Regions from separate parts of the Burkholderia sp. Ac-20353 genome, predicted to be linked through region 2. Evidence: riboswitches for the same ligand, from Rfam matches in the RefSeq annotation. Region 2 holds a riboswitch; the other holds the start of a gene.
The links. Region 2 has a riboswitch for cobalamin ahead of cobW (cobalamin biosynthesis protein CobW). Riboswitches for the same ligand answer to the same signal wherever they lie in the genome.
Positions count from the first base shown of each region.

Region 1: another riboswitch for cobalamin. It lies ahead of G3N94_RS38625 (TonB-dependent receptor); the one in region 2 lies ahead of cobW (cobalamin biosynthesis protein CobW).

Region 1 is NZ_JAAGPL010000304.1:188-6,317, forward strand. It holds partial or broken gene G3N94_RS38590 (LysR substrate-binding domain-containing protein) at 1-238, shown strand, start outside; gene lgt (prolipoprotein diacylglyceryl transferase) at 325-1,215, shown strand; gene G3N94_RS38600 (SIMPL domain-containing protein) at 1,297-2,037, opposite strand; gene G3N94_RS38605 (EVE domain-containing protein) at 2,216-2,677, opposite strand; RNA gene ssrS (6S RNA) at 2,756-2,936, opposite strand; gene G3N94_RS38615 (cell division protein ZapA) at 3,018-3,332, opposite strand; gene G3N94_RS38620 (ATPase) at 3,329-3,679, opposite strand; cobalamin riboswitch at 3,845-4,099, shown strand; gene G3N94_RS38625 (TonB-dependent receptor) at 4,165-6,108, shown strand; partial or broken gene G3N94_RS38630 (iron chelate uptake ABC transporter family permease subunit) at 6,127-6,130, shown strand, end outside.
Region 2 is NZ_JAAGPL010000077.1:1,035-11,098, forward strand. It holds gene G3N94_RS21630 (DUF3857 and transglutaminase domain-containing protein) at 114-1,961, opposite strand; cobalamin riboswitch at 2,219-2,485, shown strand; gene cobW (cobalamin biosynthesis protein CobW) at 2,799-3,878, shown strand; gene cobN (cobaltochelatase subunit CobN) at 3,885-7,688, shown strand; gene G3N94_RS21645 (ATP-binding protein) at 7,685-8,815, shown strand; gene G3N94_RS21650 (VWA domain-containing protein) at 8,956-9,495, shown strand; gene G3N94_RS21655 (sulfite exporter TauE/SafE family protein) at 9,492-10,064, shown strand, end outside.

The DNA of each region.
Region 1 (6,130 bases), on a different contig from region 2:
CATCGGCCAGGAAGCGATCCAGATGCAGACGATCGTGAGCCTCGTGTCGGCCGGCATGGGTGTCGCACTGGTGCCGCAGTCGCTGCGTAACCTGCGGCGCACCGGCGTGGTCTACCGGCCGCTCGCGGACGGCGCGCCTGTCGTCGAGACGGGCCTCGTGTGGCGCACGGGCGACGTCAGCCCCGTGCTGGCCGGCTTCATCGACATCGTGCGCGCGCAGGCGATCGTCCGCGCGTGACGCGAACGATCGCGCGCCGGCGTCGTCCAATGCGCGGCACGTTTCACGCGCCGTCGCAGCGAATTCGAAACCTTCACCGCTAACCCATGATCATTCACCCGAATTTCGACCCTGTCGCGATCCATCTCGGGCCGCTCGCCGTGCGCTGGTACGGCCTCATGTATCTCGTCGGCTTCATCGCCGCGATCGTCGTCGGCCGGGTCCGCCTGAAGCTGCCGCATGTCGCTTCGCAGGGCTGGACCGCAAAGGACATCGACGACATGATGTTCTACGGTGTCCTTGGCACCGTGCTCGGCGGCCGGCTCGGCTACGTGCTGTTCTACAAGGCGAGCTTCTACTTCTCGCATCCGCTCGACATCTTCAAGGTGTGGGAAGGCGGGATGTCGTTTCACGGCGGCTTCCTCGGCGTGACGCTCGCGATGATGCTGTTTGCGTGGCAGCGCAAGCGTCACTGGCTGCAGGTCACCGATTTCGTCGCGCCGATGGTGCCGACGGGTCTCGCGGCGGGCCGGCTCGGCAACTTCATCAACGGCGAACTGTGGGGGCGCGTGACCGCTCCGAACGAGCCGTGGGCGATGCTGTTCCCGGGCGCATCGCGCGACGATGCGGCGTGGCTCGGCGCGCATCCGGAACTCGCCGCGAAGTGGCACCTGAACGACGTGTTCCTGCAATACCAGATGCTGCCGCGCCATCCGTCGCAGCTCTACGAGATCGCGCTCGAAGGCATCGTGCTGTTCTTCGCGCTGTTCCTGTTCGCGCGCAAGTCGCGTCCGATGGGCGCGGTGTCCGCGCTGTTCCTGATCGGCTATGGCCTCGCACGCTTCACCGTCGAGTTCGCGCGCGAGCCGGACGATTTCCTCGGGCTGCTCGCGCTCGGCCTGTCGATGGGGCAGTGGCTGTCGTTGCCGATGATCATCGCGGGCATCGCGATGATGATCTGGGCGTATCGGCGCCGCGCGACCGCGGCCACCGCATGATGCGTTCAACTGAATGACGCAGCAACGAAAAACGCCGGCCCAGGGCCGGCGTTTTCGCATCTGGCGGGCAGACGTCGCGCGTTACTTCATCTGCACCGAGCCGTTGACCGTCACCGACACGGTCGCCTTGCCGCCTTCGACTGCGATCGGCGCGCTCATCTTCGCGCTGTCCATCGCAGGCGCGGCCATCGCCATCACGCGCGGATACGGTTGCACGTTGCGGCCGCTGCCGACATTCACGTCGCGAATCGTATAGCCGTTGTAGCCGAATGCCTTCGCGGCTTCGTCCGCGCGCGTGCGGAACGACTTGATCGCTTCGGTCGTGAGCTTCTCCTCGGCCGCACGCTGCGCTTCCGGCGACAACGTGAACTCGACGTTCGCCACCTGCATCAGGTTCGACAACTGGCCCGCGAGCTTCGATGCCGCAGCGAAGTCGCGCGACTCGAGCACGACTTCCGTACGGCCGCGCCATGCGGAGATCTTGCCGTCGCGGTCGGTGCTCGGATAAACGGAGAATGCGCCCGTATGCGCGGTTACGCCGGCGACGCTCTTCGTCTGCGCGAGCGCGGCGTCGGCGCGCTGGTTCAGCTTGGACGTCAGGCTGCCCGGATCTTTCGCCTGCTCTTCATAGAACAGCGTGATGTGGATCACGTCCTGCGGCACTTCGCTGCTGGCCTGCGACGACAGCGACAGCACGCCCGACGGCTGCGGGAAGTGCGGGTTGACGGACTGGGCCTGTGCGGCTGCCGGCGCGAGGGCCAGCGCGGCGGGCACGGCGGTGGCAAGCATCAGCGACAGCGCGAGTGCGGATTTCTTCGTCATTGTTGGACTCCTTATGGGGCGCACGCGGATCACGCGTGCGCGACGCGGGCGGACCGCGCGAGGGAAGAACGACAGCCGGCCGGATCGGCCGGTCGCGGTTGCTTAGTCCGGGCGATGGACCGGCGAGTTCCGGACGGCGCGTGCGTGCTGACCGAATTTGACCTTTGCACGCGCGCGCTTACGCCATCAGCCGTTCGGTGATGAAGCGCCATTCGGCGCGCGTGACGGGCGTGATCGACAGCCGGTTGCCTTTCGCAAGCACGCGCATGTCCGCGAGTTCGTCGTGTTCGCGCAGCGCCGCGAGTGAAACGAGCGGCGACTTCTTCACGAAGCGGACATCGACGAGCAGCCAGCGCGGCGTTTCCTGCGTCGACTTCGGATCGTAATAGGGGCTCTTCGGATCGAACTGCGTGGGATCGGGGTAGGGCGTCGACGACACTTCGGCGAGACCCGCGATGCCCGGCTCGGGGCAGCTCGAGTGATAGAACAGCACGCCATCGCCGATCTTCATCGTGTCGCGCATGAAATTGCGCGCCTGATAGTTGCGCACGCCGGTCCAGGGCAGCGTGCGCTGCGGCGCGCTCGCGAGATCGTCGATGCTCGCTTCGTCCGGTTCGGACTTCATCAGCCAGTATTGCATGGATCGTGATCGATGCAGAAAGAGGCAAACAGGCCCTGGAAAAGGAAACGGCATCGGGACGAGCCCGATGCCGTTAGATAGGCCCCCGCCTTAGCCGCTAGGCCGGCATCCTGAACCAGGGTTCAGAATTGGTCGCAGTTAGCAGCACTTCGGGTACATCAGACAGAGTGACGCGCGCGCCCGTGCTACAAATTTCCGCAACCGTGCACATGGCATTGGTTCAAGGAATATATGACCTTGGCGAACCAGGCAGGGAAGCTGACTGAACTGTGAATCTATGCGTCCAATTTGACCACCGTTGACCGCGGAGATCAAGCGGAATCGACGCATCGATTCGAGGTTACTGCGTCTCGTGCTGTGCGAGCACCGCACCGAGCTTTTCGTTCATCTGGCGCATTGTACGCCGGATTTCCTCCGCGGGAAATGCTTCACCGTGACGCACGCTCGTCTGCAGCCGCAGCAACTCCGACGCGATCGACAGCGCCGCCATCACCGCGATGCGATCGGTGCCGCGCACCGAGCTGTTCGAGCGGATCTTCGACATTTCCGCGTCGACGCGCGCGACGGCCTCGAGCAGCGCCGCTTCGGTCTCGGCCGAACAGGCGAGCCGATAGGCCTGACCGAGAATCGAGACTTCGATCTGCTTGGTGCTCATGCGTGTTCTCCGTGGCTGGCCGCGTCGTCGCTATCGGTGCGCGCCTGCGCATCCAGCAGGTCGAGCTGGTTGTCGGCTTCTGCCGTGCTCTTCGTGCGCGGCAGTTTTTCGAGAATCGCGTTCAGCTTCACCTGCGCGTCGTCGATCTTCGCCGACAGCGTGTCGCGTTCCTCTGCGAGCGCATTGCGTTCCTCGCGCAGCTGCGCGAGCTCGGTGCGCACCGTGTCCGCTTCGGCGCGTAGTTGTGCGACCTGCTCTTCGAGCACGAGCCGTTCCGAGTGATAGCGCTGGTTCAGTGCAATCAGCCGGCCAATATTTTGAGATAGGGTTTCGAGTTCGTTGAGCATCTGCTGCGTCCTCTAAAGACCCAGCATTTTAGCGCGGAATAGCGCGCATTCCGACATCTGTAACGTTTCCAGTCGTAACACCCCGGCTTCTTGCCGCGAATTGGCGAAACGGACGCGATTTCGCATGCGTGCGGGCCGCTTTCTTGACGCTCCCGCGGCCGGCTCCTAAACTGGCGCCGCCTCGGTGCTCGCGCGTACGACGCGCGGTTAAACGGGAAGCAGGGCGCCGGCTCCGCCAGGAGCAGCCAACCTGCGCTGCCCCCGCAACGGTAAGCGGCCGCATCGGACGATGCAGGCCGGCTCGGGTGCGCTCAATGTGTGCGGTTCGTACGCGGGCGCAGGCCACTGCGCGTGAATCGCGCGGGAAGGCGAGCCGGTGTGCCGCCAGCCCGGATACCGGCCGAGGCGGGGAGCCCGTACGCGGGCTTCATGACGCGCGGCCTGCGGGGAAGCGGGGCGCGCAGCCGTTCACAGGACTATCTTCGATGCTGACCCCAATCGCCCGCACCGCGCTCGGCGCGCTATGCGGGTTGCCGCTCGCCGCTGCGGCGCAGACGGCCGCTGCCGATCCCGCCGCGCCTGCTGTTGCGTCTGCCGCCTCGCCCGCTGTTGTGTCCGCCGTTGTGCCCGCTGCCGCACCCGCCGAACAGAACACCGAAGCGTCGCTGCTCGTGCCGGTCGTCGTCACCGCGCAACGTGCGCCGCAAGCCCTCGCCGACGCGATTCCGCAAACGACCGTGTTCGACACGCAGGACATCGCTGCACATCCGGGCGCCGATCTGCCGACGCTGCTCGCGTTCGCGCCGGGTGCGCAGATCGTGCGCAACGGCGGCCCGGGCGCGACCGCGACGCTGTTCCTGCGCGGCGCGCAATCGACGCAGTCGCTCGTGCTGATCGACGGCGTGCGGGTCGATTCGGCGAGCCTCGGCGCCGCGCAACTGAGCCAGTTGCCGCTCGACCAGATCGAGCGCGTCGAGATCGTGAACGGCAACGTGTCGTCGCTGTACGGCTCGGGCGCGATCGGCGGCGTCGTGCAGGTGTTCACGAAGGACGGTGGCAATCATCCGCCGCGTTTCAATTTCGCGGTCGGCCTCGGCAGCTATGGCACGCAGACGCAGCAGGCGGGCGTGTCGGGCCGGCTCGACAGCGAAGGCAACACGACCTTCAGCCTGTCGGTCGCGCGCGAGAAGGACAACGGTTTTTCCGCGCTCGATCCCGCGAAGCAGCCGAATGCGAACCCGAACGCGAACGGCTATCTGAACGAGAGCGTCACGGCATCGCTGCGGCATCGCTTCAATGCGCGTTGGGACGCGGGCGTCAGCTACTTCCAGTCGAACGGCAACAACAGCTACGACAACGCGTTCGGCGCGCCGACCGACCTGAACAACCTGTATTCGCGCGTACAGCAGGCGCGCGTGTACGCGAACGGCAAGCTGCTCGACTGGTGGACGACGCATGTCAGCGTTGCCACCGGCAACGATCGCAGCCAGTCGGAGCTGAACGGTGTGTACACCGACCACTTCAACAGCGACAACCGGCAGTACACGTGGCAGAACGATTTCCGGATCGCACCCGACCAGATGATCCAGGCCGGCTACGAGCGGCTCGACCAGCAGTTCATGTCGAACGTGTATTCGGCGCCGCAGCGTCACGTGAATTCCGGCTGGCTCGGCTACACGGCGCGATTCGGCCGCCAGCAGTTCCAGGCGAACCTGCGGCGCGACCAGTATTCGGATTTCGGCGGCGCGAACTCGTACTATCTCGGTTACGGCCTTGACGTCACCGATCGGTGGAAAGTCACTGCGAGCTATTCGAGCGCATTCCGCGCGCCGAGCTTCAATGATCTCTATTACCCGATCGCCGGCAATCCGTCGATCCAGCCCGAGCGCAGCCATTCGGTCGAGGCCGCGGTGCAGTATGCGTCCGATGCGTTGGGCGTCGTGCGCGTCACCGCGTTCCAGACACGTTATGCGAACCTGATCGACTATCGCCCCGCCGCGGACAGCTTCTTCTATGTCGCGCAGAACGTCGGCCGCGCGAAGGTGCAGGGGCTCGAGGCGTCGTGGCAGGGGCATGTCGGCAAGACCGACGTGCGGGTTGCCGCCACCTTGCAGAACCCGATCGACGAAACGCAGAATCAGGACCTGGACCGGCGCGCACGGCGGTTCGCGTCGGCGACGGCGAGCCGTGCGTTCGGCGCGGTGCGCGTCGGCGGCGAGTGGCTCGTCAGTGGCGCGCGCGACGATTCGGGCGGCGGACGGCTCGGCGGCTACGGGCTCGTCAACCTGTCCGCGCGCTACAACATCACGAAGGCGTGGTATGTCAGCGCGCGCATCGACAACCTCTTCGACAAGGACTACGAGCTTGCCTACGCATACAACACCCCGCGGCGCGGCGCCTATGTCACGCTCGGCTGGCAGCAGCAGTAAGCGGCCGGCACGCGCAGGATGG
Region 2 (10,064 bases):
CGCGAGCACCGAACGCGGCGCATACGATAGCACAGGCGTTGCGGCGCGCGGGGGCGTGTCTGGTGCTCCCCGCGGGCGAAGACAGCGCGATGCGGCGCGCCCGCGCCGCGCGTCTAGCGATACAGGATCTGCCGCTTCAGATCCTTCGAAATGCTGCGCGCGGCGTCTGCCCACTCGGCGAGCTTCGCGCCGCTGCACACGTTGCTGCCGAGGTTGCGATCGAGCACGCGCGTCACGTCGACTGTCCGGCCTTCACGGCGATAGGTCGACCGATAGGCGATTTCCCCGGCCCGTACGGAAACGTCCGGCGGGATCGCGAGCACGTCGGCGTCGCTGGGCAACGTGATCCGGTAGCGCTCCTCGAGCCGGGTTCCGGCGCACACGCCTTCGAATACCTTGCTTTTCTGCTGGAGGACGAAGTCGGCGAAGCCGCGGATCTGGCCGAAGTTGGGCAGCGACGGGATCGCAAAGGCCGCGGGGCCGGGCATCAGCGCCAGCTGGTTCAGATTGCCGCTCAGCGCGATCGAGAACGGCTGGTCGAGGTCGTCGAGATGACGCGGGCGCATCCGCAACTCGCCCGCGAGCCCGAAGCGGCGCAGCATCTCGTCGGCGAGCCGTTTCGGCTGGACGTGTATGAACATCTGGCGCGCCCGCTGGACTTCCTGGCCGTCGAGCGTGATGTCGCCCGTCATCGTCGCATTGCCGTCACGATCGAGATCGACCGAATAGGCCAGCAGCGAGCGGCTGTTGTTGCCGTTCTGTGGCGGCGTGACGAGCAGCTTGCCCGTCGAGGTGTCGAGCGCGGGCTTGCCGCTCGACTCGAACTGCAGTGCGCCGAACGGCAGCACGCCGACCGTCGTATCGGCGAACACGTCGAATTCCGGCAACCATATGATCGCGTGATTGAACGTCAGGACATCGGGTGCGGCGGGCAGGCGATAGCGATCGCCGAGATTGACCAGCACCGCGTGGCTCCTGATGCCCTTTGCGTCGAGCAGCGCGGACAGCAGCGTCACCTGATCCTTGCAGTCGCCGTAGCGGTTGGCGAGCACCTCGTCGGCGCGATGCGGGACGACCGGCCCCGCACCGAAATACACGCCGACATAGCGGATGTTGCGCGCCACCCATGCGTACAGCCGCGTCGCCTGCTCGCGCCGGTCGGGGACCCCGTTGGTCAACTGGTCCGCAAGCTGGCGGATCGCGTCGTCCGGTTGCTGCTTGTCGAACGCGCGCTCGTGGTACGCGTGGGCGATTTCCGCGTAGCCGGAGAAGTTGCTCGCGATGAAGACGGGGCCGATATCCGTCCACGCGACCGTGTTCGCTTGCTCGTCGAGCGGGCCGGACGGCGGGGTTTCGTAGTGATAGGAACGGATCCGGCGTCCGTCGCGGGACGCATCGGCCGACTGGCGCATGCCGCGCGCGTCGATCGCGACCGGCATGTCGTCCGGCGTGTCGAGCGTGACGTTCGCTGAACGATAGTCCTCGATCGGCGGAAACGACAGCTGCACGCTGAATTTGCCGGGAAACAGCGTGTCGGTGTCGGTCAGCGTGTACGACAGCCGGATCGAATCGCCTTTCGCGAGCGCGGGAAACGTGACGATGCGCAAATGCCCGGCGCTGAATTGCGGCGCCGCGATCGTGACAGGCGCCGGGCGGTCGAAGATGCCCCGCTCGCTATCGACCGGAACCGTCGAGCCGTCGGCGTGCATCGTCTGCGCCGCGTCGATGTCGAGCTTTTCGAACTGCGCGTTGTATGACAGCGCGTACTGGCCGAAGCGGGCGATCGCCGCATCCGTCAGCAGCTTGATCGACAGATCGACCTTCACGACGCGCTTTCCGGATGCGTCGACCTTGATCACATTGTCGAGTCGTTCGACCTGATAATCCGCCGCGAATGAAATCGAGAGCCGGAGCATCAGCAGAGCCGCGATGCCGTAGCGTGCAATGCGTGAAACGTTCATGTCGAATTCCCGTCGATGGTGGTGTGGCGATGCAAGACAGACGGTAGCCAAATCCCCGCAGCCACGTCAATCGTCTGATGATTTGATCTGCAGCGCGCCTTCACCCGGCCATGCCCCGGTGCGGGGCGGTCGTAGCGGTTTCCCGGGCGAGAGGGTGAAGGCGCGTCAATTCCGGAACCCGTCCCGTCACGGTTCGGGCTATCGGATCGTTCCGCATCCGGCCCCGACGCCGCCTTGACGCTCCCGCCCGCGACGCCTACACTCGCACGCGTTTCGGTGCTCGCGCGCGCGTTCCTGCGCGCGCAGTCAAACGGGAAACAGGGAGCCTGGCTGCATCGCGGCCGCGCCAACCTGTGCTGCCCCCGCAACGGTAAGCGAACGCATTGCGCCCGCCGCAATGCAACGCCGCTTCGCCGCATGCCTGCTGCGCATGCGGACGACCGCCACTGGATGCTTCGTGCGTCCGGGAAGGCGAAGCGGCGTGTTCGTCAGCCCGGATACCGGCCGAGACGAGGGGTTCAGCGCCGCGGGGATGCGGCGCATCGTCCACGGCCGCAGCCACCGTGCGTCCGGTGCCCGAGCGTCTTCCGTGTTCCGATCCGCCGTGCGCTTCGTGCGAGGCCGGTCAGGCATCCGGCGGCGTGCGCGGGCCCGGGCATCCGGTGCCGGCCGTGTTGGCATTTTTCATGTCGACCGTTCGCAAGGTGCACCATGCTCGACTCGTTCCTCCGCCTGTTCAACGACAGTCCGTCCGCGCTGCGCGGAATAATCGTCGCCATCCCGTCTGTTCGCTGCTGATCGCCTTCTGATTTCCCCATTTTCGACACAGGACCTTCCATGACCATGCGCAAGCTGCCCGTCACCATCGTCACGGGCTTTCTCGGCAGCGGCAAGACGACCTTGATGCGCCACATCCTGCAACACGCGCACGGCCGCCGCATCGCGGTGATCGTCAACGAGTTCGGCGAGCTCGGCATCGACGGCGAAATCCTCAAGGGCTGCGGCATCGGCTGCGACGACGCGCAGGACGAGGCGTCCGGCCAGCTCTACGAACTCGCGAACGGCTGCCTCTGCTGCACCGTGCAGGAAGAGTTCTATCCGGTGATGGAGGCGCTCGTCGAACGCCGCGCGGACATCGACCACGTGCTGATCGAGACGTCCGGCCTCGCGCTGCCGAAGCCGCTCGTGCAGGCGTTCAACTGGCCGACGATCCGCAACAGCTTCACCGTCGATGCGGTCGTGACCGTCGTCGACGGGCCGGCCACCGCGAGCGGGCAGTTCGCGGAGAACCCGCAGGCGGTCGATGCGCAGCGCCGCGCCGATCCGAACCTCGACCACGAATCGCCGCTGCACGAGCTGTTCGCCGACCAGCTGTCGGCGGCCGATCTCGTGATCGTCAACAAGGCCGATCTCGTCGACGACGCACAGCTCGCACAGGTCGAGACGGCGATCCGCGAAGAAATCCCGCCGCAGGTGAAGATCGTGCGCGCGACGCGCGGCGAGCTGGATCTCGCGATGCTGCTCGGGCTCGAATCGGCGTCCGAGGACACCATTCACCTGCGCCACGACCATCATGGCTCGGCCGACGACGAAGATCACGATCACCATCACGACGACTTCGACTCGGTCGTCGTCAGCGGCGATGCGGGCTCGCGGGAAGCGACGATCGCCGCGCTCAAGCGCGTCGTCGAGACGCACACGATCTATCGCGCGAAGGGCTTCGCCGCGCTGCCGGACGCGCCGATGCGGCTCGTGATCCAGGGCGTCGGCCGCCGCTTCGACAGCTACTTCGACCGCCGCTGGCGGGACGGCGAAGCGCGCACGAGCCGCTTCGTGCTGATCGGCGAGGACCTCGACGCGGCCGAGCTGCAGTGCGCGTTCGACGCGGCGCTCGCGGCCGAACTGCAGCAGGCGTAACCCACGATGCATCTGCTGCGCACCACGCCGGGCGGCTTCGTCGACGATACGCAGGGCGTTGTCCGGATCGACCAGCGGCCCGCCGAGATCGTGATCCTGAGCTCGGCGGATACCACGCTATCGCTGCTCGCGAGCGTCGTGCCGCGCCTGCCCGCAGGTTTCCCGAGCGTGCGGCTCGCGAACGTGACGTTCCTGCGCCAGCCGGCATCGGTCGATTTCTACGTCGACGACGTGCTGCGGCACGCCAAGGCGGTCGTGATCGACCACCTCGGCGGCGAGGCGTATTGGCCGTACGGGATCGAACAGGCGATGTCGGTCGCGTCGCGGCACCGGCAGCAGCTCGCGATGTTCTCAGGCGACCTGCAGGAAGATCCGAACCTGATCGCGAAGAGCACCGTCGCACCCGAGCTGTGCCGGATGTGGTGGCGCTATCTGCGCGAAGGCGGCGCGCACAACGCCGAAGCGCTGCTGCGCAGCATCGCGTTCCACACGCTCGGCTTCGGCGACGAACCGGAGCCGCCGCGCCCGCTGCCGGCCGCCGCGCTGTACCACCCGGCGCGCGATCCGGCCAGCATCGACGACTGGCTGCCGCGCTGGACGCCCGGTGCGCCGGTCGTCGCGCTCCTGTTCTACAAGGCGCACTGGCAGGCCGCGAACACCGCGGTGTTCGACGCGCTCGCCGATGCGCTGATCCGCGAAGGACTGAATCCGCTGCCGATCGCGGTGACGTCGCTGAAGGATGCGGTGAGCCGCGAAGTGATCGCGCAGCTGTGCGACACGCACGACATCGCGCTGGTGCTGAACACGACCGCGTTCGCGGCCGGCGCGATCGATGGTCCCGAGCCCGACATTCTCGCCGGCGACGCGCCCGTGCTGCAGGTGATCCTGTCCGGCGGCAACCGCGACGCGTGGCTCGCCGACAACCAGGGTCTGCACGCGCGCGACATCGCGATGCACATCGCCTTGCCGGAGGTCGACGGGCGCATCGTCACGCGCGCGGTCAGCTTCAAGGGGCTCGCGTACCGCTGCCCGCACACCGAGGTCGACGTCGTGCGCTACCAGCCCGACGCCGAACGCATCGGCTTCGTCGCGGCGCTCGCGCGCGGCTGGTGCCGGCTGCGCACGCTCGACAATGCCGACAAGCGCGTCGCGCTGATCCTCGCGAACTATCCGCAAAGCGAAGGCCGGATCGGCAACGGCGTCGGGCTCGACACGCCCGCGTCGGCGCTCGGCGTGCTCGCGACGCTGCGCGACGCGGGCTACCGGGTCGCGGATCTGCCTGCCGACGGCGACGCGCTGATCGCGCGGCTCACCGAAGGCGTGACCAACGACCCGGCGATGCATGCGCTGCGGCCCGCGTTCCAGAGCTTCGCGCTCGCCGACTACCTCACGCATTTCGATCGCCTGCCGGCCGCCGTGCGCGACGCGCTGAACGATCGCTGGGGGCCGCCCGAAGCCGACCCGACGCTGCGCCAGCGGCGCTTCACGATCGCGGGCTGGCGCGCGGGCAACGTGTTCGTCGGGATCCAGCCGTCGCGCTCGCGCGGCGAGAATGACTACGCGAGCTATCACGACGCGGACCTCGTGCCGCCGCACGCGTATCTCGCGTTCTATTTCTGGCTGCGTCATGCGTTCCGCGTCGACGCGGTGATTCATCTCGGCAAGCACGGCAACCTCGAATGGCTGCCGGGCAAGAGCGTCGCGCTGTCCGACGCGTGCTGGCCGGACCTGACGCTCGGGCCGCTGCCGCACCTGTATCCGTTCATCGTCAACGATCCGGGCGAGGGCAGCCAGGCGAAGCGGCGCGCGCAGGCGGTGATCATCGATCACCTGATGCCGCCGCTCACGCGTGCGGAGAACTATGGCCCGTTGCAGGACCTCGAGCGGCAGGTCGACGAATACTACGAAGCGCTGATGGTCGACGCCCGGCGTGCGAAGCTGTTGCGCAAGACGATTCTCGCGACGATCGCCGAGCATCGTCTGCATGACGAACTGAGTGTCGCGCCGCCGCGCGATGCCAGTGATGAAGATGCGCTGCTGACGCGCGTCGATGCGTGGCTGTGCGAGCTGAAGGAAGCGCAAATCCGCGACGGGCTGCATGTGTTCGGGATGTCGCCGGTCGATCGCCAGCGGCGCGACACGCTGCTCGCGCTCGCACGCTTTCCGATCGGCGACGGGCAGCAGGCGCGCGCCGGGCTGATCGGCGCGCTCGCGCGCGATCTCGCGCTCGGCGACGATTTCGATCCGCTCGCGGCCGACTGGGCCGCGCCGTGGAATGGGCCACGGCCCGCGCTGCTGGCGGACCTCGACGAGTCGCCGTGGCGACACGCCGGTGATACGCGCGAGCGCCTCGAACGGCTCGCGCAGCAGTGGCTCGACCGTTTGTGCGTGAGTGTGCCGGGGGCACCGTGTGAGCTGCCGCCGGGCGAGTGGACGCACACGCTGCCCGTGATCGAACGCGTGCGCGCGACGCTGATGCCTGCGCTCGACGCGTGCGGCGACCAAGAGCTGCGCCAGCTGCTGCGCGGACTCGACGGCCGCTTCGTGCCGCCGGGGCCGAGCGGGTCGCCGTCGCGCGGCCGTCCGGACGTGCTGCCGACGGGCCGCAATTTCTACTCGGTCGATACGCGCGCGGTGCCGACGCAGGCCGCATGGTCGCTCGGCCTGAAATCCGCGCAGCAACTGATCGAGCGGCATCTGCAGGATCACGGCGACTATCCGCGCGCGATCGGCCTGTCCGTGTGGGGCACGGCGACGATGCGCACGGGCGGCGACGACATCGCGCAGGCGTTCGCGCTGATCGGCGTGCGGCCGAAATGGGCGCACGGCAGCCATCGCGTGACCGACTTCGAGATCCTGCCGATCGAGATCTTCGACCGGCCGCGCATCGACGTGACGCTTCGCGTATCGGGCTTCTTCCGCGATGCGTTCCCGAACCTGATGCATCTGTTCGATGCGGCCGTGCAGGCCGTCGCCGCGCTCGACGAGCCCGAGCATCTGAACCCGATCCGCGCGCGCATCGAACGCGAGCGCGCGACGTGGGTCGCGCAGGGCGTGCCGCCCGACGAAGCGCGGCGCCGCGCGGGCTGGCGCGTGTTCGGCGCGCGGCCCGGCAGCTATGGCGCGGGGCTGCAGGACCTGATCGACCAGCGCCGCTGGCAGACCGACGCGGATCTCGCCGACGCGTACCGCCAGTGGGGTGGCTATGCGTACGCGCAGAACAGTGCGGGCGATGCGGCGCCGGACGTGTTCGGCGAGCGGCTCGCGGCGATCGACGTCGTCGTGCAGAACCAGGACAGCCGCGAGCACGACATCCTCGATTCGAACGACTACTACCAGTTCCAGGGCGGCATGACGGCGGCGGTGCGGCATCTGTCGGGCCGGCAGCCGAGCCTGTATCACGGCGACCACGCGAACCCGGCCGCACCGAAGATGCGCACGCTGCGCGAGGAAATCGCGCGCGTGATCCGTTCGCGCGTCGTCAACCCGAAATGGCTCGACGGCGTGAAGCGACACGGCTACAAGGGCGCCGCGGAAATGGCCGCGACCGTCGACTACCTGTACGGCTACGACGCGACCGCGCGCGTGCTTGCCGATCATCAATATGCGCTCGTCGCCGACGCGTACCTGTTCGACGACGACACCCGCGCGTTCCTCGAGCGGCACAATCCGCGCGCGCTGCATGGCATCTGCGAACGTTTCGTCGAGGCGATGCAGCGCGGGCTGTGGCAACAGCCGGGCGACTATCGCGAGCGGATCGAATCCGTGTGGCTCGCGAGCGAACAACTTCAGGAAGGGGAACGGCGATGACCGATCCGACGACGCACCGCGCCCGCGCGGTAGCTCCCGCAGCTTTCCCCGCTGTGTTTCCCGCAGTTTTTCCATTTGCCGCGATCGTCGGGCAGACAGCGCTGCAACAGGCGCTGCTGCTCGCCGCGATCGATCCGTCGCTCGGCGGCGTGCTCGTCAGCGGGCCGCGCGGCACCGCGAAATCAACCGCCGCGCGCGCGCTTGCAGAGCTGCTGCCGGAAGGGCAGTTCGTGACGCTGCCGCTGTCGGCGAGCGACGAACAGGTGACGGGCACGCTCGATCTCGCACACGCGCTCGCGGAACACGGCGTGCGCTTCCAGCCGGGGCTGCTGGCCCGCGCGCATCGCGGCGTGCTGTACGTCGACGAGGTGAACCTGCTCGCGGACGGGCTCGTCGATACGCTGCTCGACGTTGCCGCGAGCGGGATCAACATTGTCGAGCGCGATGGCGTGTCGCACGCGCACGATGCGCGCTTCGTGCTGGTCGGCACGATGAATCCGGAAGAGGGCGAACTGCGCCCGCAACTGCTCGACCGGTTCGGGCTGATGGTCGCGCTCGAGAATTGTTACGACGCGGCGCAGCGCGAGCAGATCGTGAAGGCGCGGCTCGCGTTCGACCTCGAGCCCGACGCGTTTCGTACGCGATACGACGCCGCGCAGCGTGAACTGGTCGCGCGGATTCGCGCGGCGCGCGACCGGCTTCCGGCGCTTACGTTCGATGATGCCGTGCATGCGCAGGTCAGCACGCTGTGTATCGACGCGGCCGTCGACGGGCTGCGCGCGGACCTCGTGATGCTGCGCGCCGCACGTGCGCTTGCTGCGCTTGACGGCGCGCTTACGGTGACGGTCGAGCACGTCGAGCGCGTCGCGGAAGCCGTGCTGCTGCATCGGCGCCATGCGCCACAGACGCCGGCGTCGGCGCCGTCCACGGCAGCGCAGCAGCAACGCCCGCACGACGAGCACTCGCGCGGCGACGCGCGTCAGGAACGCGCGGCAGCGTCCGGCTCATCCGACACCTCCGCGCACGACGCGACGGATCAGCAACGCGACTGGGGCTACCTGCCGCCCGAACCGGCTGGCCTGCAGGCGGTGAAGGGCGTGGTGCCGCTGCCACTAAAAAAACGCTGAGCCATCGAGCCGGCGCCGCCGCGGACACGGTCCGTGGTCCTCGATGGCAGCAAGGCGCGACCGGACGGACGCCCGGCACGGCGCGCGCCGGCGCGGCCGGCGCGTGGCCGGCGACGTTCGCGGCCACGCGTGGCGAACGCTTGCATGCCGATCATCTGCGTTTCCGCAAGCGGGCCGGCGCGCCACGCGCGCTGCATTGCTTCGTGCTCGACTGCTCGGCGTCGATGCTGTCGTTCGATCGTCTCGCGCTGGCGAAGGGATTGATCGTCGCGTATTTCGATCAGGCCGCGCGCGCGCGTGCGGAAACCGCGCTGATCTGCTTCGGTGGGGCCGGCGCCGAGCGGCGCTTCGGGCCGGCAGTGCCGCGCTGGTGGAATGCACGCTGGCTCGAGCCGGTCGGCGGTGGCGGCGGCACGCCGCTCGCGGATGGCATCGCGGCCGCCGCGACGCTGCTCGCGCACGATGCGCGCCGCGATCCGGACAAGCAGCGGTGGCTGTGGGTGCTGACGGACGGGCGCACACGCGAGATGCCGGAGAGGCCGGCGGCGGCCGATCAGGTCGTGTTCGTCGACTTCGACGATGCGGCCGTGCGGATCGGGCGCGGTGAGCGGCTCGCGGCCGCGTGGGGGGCGGAGTGGGTGGCGGCGGAAACTCTGATGTATCGACATATCACCCAATGATTCATTTCAATCCAGTTGAAGGCGTGTTGGTCTCCAGCCTGCAGGCGCTCGACCTTTTCGATCTGGCCGGCATCGGCGTCGCGCTGTTGCTGGGCGGCATGGTCAAGGGCATCACGGGCATCGGCGTGCCGCTTGTCGCGATGCCGATACTCAGTCAGTTCCTGCCGATCAGGCATGCGGTGCTTCTGCTGTCGATGCCGATCATCCTCGGCAACATTCCGCAGGCGCTCGAAGGTGGCGAGATACTGGCGACGGCACGGCGAATCGCCGCACCTATCGTCGGAACCGTGTTCGGAAACGTCGTCGGCGTCGCCATCCTCCTGTCACTCAATGCGGGGCATGCTCAGGCGGCGTCCGGCGCGCTGCTGATCGTGGCCGCGACGCTCATGCTCTGTTCGCCAAAGCTCAACCTGCCGCAGGCATGGCAAAAGCCGGTCGGTTTCGCGCTCGGGTTTGGCGCGGCGCTGATGGAAAGCATCGCTTCGGTGCCGGGCCCGCTGCTTGCCACCTACCTGATTTCGTCCGGCGCGACTGGAAGGGCGTTTACGAAGCAGATCGCCATCATCCTG